Regions from separate parts of the Pseudoalteromonas sp. BZB3 genome, predicted to be linked through region 1. Evidence: predicted binding sites of a transcription regulator. Region 1 holds the regulator's gene; the other holds the start of a gene.
What was found. The regulator FliA, encoded in region 1, starts transcription of late flagellar genes. The targets are predictions, from matches to a motif close to CTAAAGNTNNNNNNNNNNNNGCCGATA.

Region 1 (3,173 bases):
ATGAATCAAAATGGCAACCATGGCGTAAAAGTAATTGCAGTAACGGGTGGTAAAGGAGGGGTTGGTAAAACCAATGTCTCATTAAATACGGCTATTGCACTTGGTCAGCAAGGAAACAGAGTACTCGTCTTAGATGCTGACTTAGGTTTGGCAAATTGTGACGTGATGCTTGGTTTAAGAGTAGAAAAAAACCTGTCTCATGTCCTTTCGGGTGAATGTGAGTTAGATGAGATCTTAGTTGAAGGTCCTGCTGGTATTAAAATTGTACCGGCTACCTCAGGATCGCAAAATATGGTTGAATTGACGCCTGCAGAACATGCAGGTCTCATCCGCGCATTTAGCGAGCTAAATACAGAATTTGATATTTTAATTGTCGATACCGCAGCGGGTATTTCAGACATGGTTCTTAGTTTTTCTCGCGCAGCACAAGATGTGATGGTCGTTGTGTGTGATGAACCGACCTCAATTACAGATGCTTACGCACTTATTAAGGTGCTTAGTCGTGAACACGGTGTTTACCGTTTTAAAATTGTTGCTAACATGGTTAGGAGCTTACGCGAAGGGCAGGAGCTATTTGCTAAACTTTCGAAAGTTACTGACAGATTCTTAGATGTTGCACTAGAATTAGTTGCAACCATTCCGTTTGATGAAAACATGCGTAAATCTTCTCGCCGTCAAAAAACCATTGTTGAGTTATTTCCAAACTCTCCGGCAGCGGTTGCATTTAGAGGGTTAGCGAGTAAAGCAGTTAAATGGCCAATACCACATCAACCTTCTGGTCATTTAGAGTTTTTTATTGAACAGCTAGTCAACGGATAACTATGTCGTCATCGATGGGTAAAGCGATGGGCTATCAAACTACAGACAACCTTAATAGAGTGATAGAGCGTCATACCGGTCTTGTCAAAAAAGTGGCGTGCCATTTATTGGCACGTTTACCAGCAAATATTCAGTTAGACGATCTTGTACAATCAGGCATGATAGGTTTGATTGAAGCCAGTAAAAACTTTGACGCAAGTAAGGGCGCAAGTTTTGAAACTTTTGCGGGGATCAGAATCCGAGGCGCGATGTTAGATGAAATTCGCCGTGGAGACTGGGCACCAAGAAGTGTTCATAAGAATAGTCGTATGGTTGCTGAAGCAATTGCTAATCTAGAAAGCGTCCTAGGTCGAGAGCCAAAAGACATTGAAATTGCTGAAAAACTTGATATTACTCTGGATGAGTACCATCATATTCTACATGATGTGAATGCAAGTAAAATCATTGGAATTGAAGATTTGGGGGTTGATGAAGACGTAATCACTCCTGTTAACAATGATTTAGCGCTAGACAAACCGTTCAATAACGTTAAAAATGAACGCTTTAACGAATCGTTGCTAACGGCGATTCAATCGTTACCCGAAAGAGATGCGCTAGTCTTATCTCTTTACTATAACGATGAAATGAATTTAAAAGAAATAGGGCAAATACTCGATGTAAGTGAATCTCGAGTAAGCCAAATTCATGGGCAGGCAATGATCAGGCTTAGGGCTAAAATCAATGACTGGGTCAATTAGAGTAATAATAATAGGTTCAAACCTCACTGGAGGATGTTTTGGATAAAAACATGAAAATTCTTGTGGTTGATGATTTTTCTACGATGAGAAGAATAATCAAAAACCTGCTTAGAGACTTAGGTTTTACAAATGTACAAGAAGCAGACGATGGCAGCACAGCTTTGCCTATGCTTCAAAATCAAGAATTTGACTTCGTAGTCACGGACTGGAATATGCCAGGTATGCAAGGCATCGATCTTCTTCGTGCTATACGTGCAGATGACAGTCTTAAGCATATTCCAGTACTTATGGTGACGGCTGAAGCGAAAAAAGAGCAAATTGTTGCTGCGGCGCAAGCTGGTGTAAATGGTTATATTGTAAAACCTTTCACTGCTGGAACACTTAAAACAAAACTAGAAAAAGTGTTTGAACGTTTAGGCTAGATAATTAAGAAGGAGAGGCGGATGTCAGCACCTTCTGTGCCTCAAATAACACTTGAGCAAGCTAAGCAACTTGTGACTTATCTTGAGCAAGGCGAGCAAGATAAAGCAGATAAGTTAATCATGGAGGCTGCAAGTAAGGAGCAATCTGAGCTTTTTGCTGAAGTGGGTAAATTGACCCGTCAACTACACGAGTCATTGAAAAACTTTGAGCTTGATACTCGTATTTCTGATTTGACGACAGAAGCCTTACCGGATGCTAAAGAACGTTTGAATTATGTCATGGAAATGACAGAAAATGCAGCCAATAAAACGATGGATGCAGTTGAAGCAAGTCTGCCTCTCGCGCAACAGCTTGCAGACGATTTATCTGATATAAAGCCAACTTGGGATAGACTCATGAGACGTGATATCCAGCTTGGTGAATTCAAATCTCTTTGTCATGATTTAGATAAGTTTATGCAAGGCTCACAAGCAACTACGGATGAACTTCAAGGACATATGACAAATGTTTTAATGGCTCAGGATTATCAAGACTTAACAGGTCAGGTCATTCGACGTGTTATCGAATTAGTTAGAGAAGTAGAAGACAGTTTAATCCACTTACTAACTGTATTTGGTACAGCAGAAGAACCTCAATCAAAACAAAAAGAAAATATTGAAGAGGTTCAGATTGCTGAAATGGATCCTGCAGAGTTATCAGGACCAGAAGGTCCGATAATGAATGCTGAATCTAGAGAAGATGTCGTATCTAATCAAGATGAGGTCGACGATTTATTGTCGAGCTTAGGCTTCTAATAGGAGAGTGTGTACATGAGCTTTGAAGTCGATGAAGATATATTACAAGACTTTCTTGTTGAAGCTGGTGAAATATTAGAGTTGTTATCTGAGCAGCTTGTTGAGCTAGAAAATAACCCTGAAGATAAAGAATTATTAAATGCAATCTTTAGAGGCTTTCACACTGTAAAGGGTGGTGCAGGCTTTTTGAGTATGACTGAGCTTGTAGACGCATGTCATGGCGCGGAAAACGTTTTTGATGTGTTAAGACAAGGGCAACGCTCTGTTTCTCCAGAACTGATGGACGTGATTCTTCAGTCCCTAGATACCATCAATGAAATGTTCGCACATATTCAAAATCGTGAGCAACCAGATCCTGCAGACCCAGCATTACTTGAAACACTTCATCAATTGAGTAAGC
Region 2 (3,173 bases), on a different contig from region 1:
AATTATTAGTGATCAGAAAAAAACACATCGTTGATTTAGAATATGTACTAAATTCAGCTTTGAATAATGGCAATTTTGCGGCGGTTATTACATGGACTGGTATTACGAATTCAGAGCTGCTTTCGCAAATGCACTTAAGCCAAACAGATATCTCGCTATACTGTTTTACTGAAACCAGCAGCAAAGCGTGTACAATAGAGCGCATAGCAAGTTAATAAAAGATTTTCTTATGTGTTACTGTTCTAACACTCAACCTTATGAGTCATGCTGCAATGTATTCATTACAAAGCATAAGTTACCTGAAACAGCGGAGCAGCTTATGCGCTCTCGTTACAGTGCTTATGCGACTAATAATGCGCAGTATATACTTGAGACTTATGCCAAATCTGAGCAACGTAATCACAGTCTTGAAGACATCGCTGCATTCGCTTCATTTGCCAACTTTATAAAGCTCGAGATCGTCGCAACAAAAACTGAACCTGAGTTTGATTATGTGGAGTTTAAAGCCCATTATTTGGCAGACGGAAAACATTGCCAAATACATGAGGTTTCAAGATTTATTAAAGAAGAAGGGGCGTGGCGTTACTTAGATGGCCAATTATATGATGTGCCAGAGTTAAAAGTATCTAGAAATGATCCCTGCCCCTGTGACAGTGGCAAAAAATTTAAAAAGTGTCACGCTAGCTGATTTAAACCGTATTTAAGCTCACTCACTATCATCTCGCATTAGGCGGACAACTGAACCGCCTGCTGCATTTCGCCGCTAGCTAATTGATCATAAAAACCCGCAGCATCTATTTTGGGTTTATCTATCTCTAATGCGCCAGCTCTTTGAGCGAAAATTTTAGCCTGCACAGTAGGTTCACAATTATCAATAATAGCTAACTCAATATGCTTCTTATCGTCTCTGATATGAAAAGGTTCTGGCGAAAGACAATTTCTTAGCCTTAACTCTGTAAGTCCCTGCTCATGAAGTAAACGGTTATTATTTTCACCTATGGTCATATCATAAGTGTTGGGTGCCATTTGTTGCTGGGGACCAATTTGAAGTTCTTTTTTTAACGCATCTCCACTCTTATCTGGCTCAGTTAATTCTGATTCAGGTAAATGAAATTCACTGAAGTCGAGTGCGTTTGGTGAAAGCATAGCCAAACAAAGCGCAAAGTCAGCACGACGCTCTTGTGCCACGCTTTTTGCTAGCGTGTCACCAAGCTGATGCTCCTTGTTTAAAATGCGCTCTAATTGCATAGAGTTTCACCGATTATTTAAAAAGTTATATTATTATCGGCATTTTTTTAATTTTCTTTAGTTGTTTTCTTTACTTAATAAAAAACTTTGTTATTATCAGCGCCGTTGTTTAGGAGGGGTTCCCGAGCGGCCAAAGGGATCAGACTGTAAATCTGACGGCTCTGCCTTCGCTGGTTCGAATCCAGCCCCCTCCACCACAACAACACATTACAACTTGGAGGGGTTCCCGAGCGGCCAAAGGGATCAGACTGTAAATCTGACGGCTCTGCCTTCGCTGGTTCGAATCCAGCCCCCTCCACCAAGTTGTACAAAATTAGATATACCCTGTGGAGGGGTTCCCGAGCGGCCAAAGGGATCAGACTGTAAATCTGACGGCTCTGCCTTCGCTGGTTCGAATCCAGCCCCCTCCACCATCTCTCTTTTATTAAATCATCTTATTTTATTCTATCATTAGCGCTTTACCATTCTTGTTAAACCATAATCTTGCTGACTTATAATCTTCATAGTGCTTTTCAACAAGTTGCCAAAATAATGTGTTATGTGCCAGTACATGACAATGTGCTAGCTCATGAACAATGACATAATCAATCATATGCTTTGGCGCCCCAGCAAGAAGGCTGTTAAAAGTAAGCGCTTGTTTATTGCTACAACTCCCCCAGCGGCTTTTATACTCCCTGATTTTCACCGCTGAAACATGACAATTCATTTGCTTAGACAATTGCTCTAAGCACAACTCTAAATAACTAGAGAGCAAATCTGTTAGTAATTTAATGATCGCTCGCCTAAACTTAAGGCTCTCTTGGCGAAGCACCTCAGGTAAATATATAAAGCGGCTCTCATGATCTAACACAGGCTTGTTTATATCTGAAAATTCAATCTTGTAAACTGAACCAAAAACCAAAAGTGACCTTGTTTGCAAAGGCTTTTGTTTATTAGGCGCAAGCTCTAGTTTCTGTCTTTGTGTATGTACCCAGTCTTTTTTGCTCTTGAGCCAATTTTCTAAAGCGACTTCACACACGTTTTCGGGGGCTGTCACGACCACTTGCTCTGGTGTTACTTTAATTGCAACCGTCTTTCTTCGTTTACTAAGCTTTAATTGATAATCAAACATTTTTAAGAATTTTTTTTACTTCACATTCAAAGCCATAAATTTACTGCTACCTTTAGTGTAATAAGACTATAAAGGGGTTAATTTATGAAAGATAAACCTACTTGCCAATATCAATCTCCTGATGGTCATCGCTGCCAAGAAATCGATATGGGCTCTGGTCTTTGCTTTTGGCATGACGCAAAGTTCGACAAAAGTGGGCTTGAATTATCGCAAAAACTAGAACGTTATGCCAAGCGTGGTGGGCTTCTGCAAGGTTTGGAGTTGAAAAGAGCGAATCTAGAAGGACTAAACCTTGTCAAACATAATGACCATACTGGTTACGACTTATCATATAGCAATTTTTATCGTGCAAATTTAAGAGGCGCGCATTTATTTAACAACAAAATTGAAAATGCCTCTTTAATGAAAGCAGATCTGCATGATGCCAATTTACATTGCTGTAAGCTTTCAAATTCCAACTTATTGGGTATAAAGCTAAACAACACTCGGATCGACAATATAGATTTAAGTGGTAAGTTACAGCAAGAAAATGAGGCAAGCTTAGCGGCCAAAGAGAAACGAACAGAAGATGCCGCTGATTTCTTCTTACAATCTGAAGAGACATACCGCACACTTAGAAAAGGCGCTGAGCAACAAGGTCTTTTTGAAATGGCAGGTAATTATACCTACAAAGAGCTGCGTATGCGTCATTATCAATACCCAACTCATTCAAAAAAACGCTTTATGAGTGCGGCTGTTGACCTACTCTGCGGTTATGGTGAAAAACCCGCAAATGTGATCCGTTTCAGCCTTTCAATGATTGTATTTTGCGCAC

Region 2: a site for FliA is predicted at 1,283-1,309, ahead of ABMY35_RS09135 (VC2046/SO_2500 family protein). Genes of this name have one in related genera too.

The regions. Positions count from the first base shown of each region.
Region 1 covers NZ_JBECOS010000014.1:76,982-80,154, forward strand. The annotation lists gene ABMY35_RS16265 (MinD/ParA family protein) at 1-819, shown strand, start outside; gene ABMY35_RS16270 (RNA polymerase sigma factor FliA) at 822-1,556, shown strand; gene cheY (chemotaxis response regulator CheY) at 1,595-1,978, shown strand; gene ABMY35_RS16280 (protein phosphatase CheZ) at 2,000-2,773, shown strand; gene ABMY35_RS16285 (chemotaxis protein CheA) at 2,789-3,173, shown strand, end outside.
Region 2 covers NZ_JBECOS010000009.1:206,564-209,736, reverse strand. The annotation lists gene ABMY35_RS09145 (SulA-like leucine-rich domain-containing protein) at 1-215, shown strand, start outside; gene ABMY35_RS09140 (YchJ family metal-binding protein) at 230-688, shown strand; gene ABMY35_RS09135 (VC2046/SO_2500 family protein) at 727-1,248, opposite strand; tRNA gene ABMY35_RS09130 (tRNA-Tyr) at 1,361-1,445, shown strand; tRNA gene ABMY35_RS09125 (tRNA-Tyr) at 1,465-1,549, shown strand; tRNA gene ABMY35_RS09120 (tRNA-Tyr) at 1,577-1,661, shown strand; gene ABMY35_RS09115 (SprT family zinc-dependent metalloprotease) at 1,688-2,359, opposite strand; gene ABMY35_RS09110 (ion channel) at 2,444-3,173, shown strand, end outside.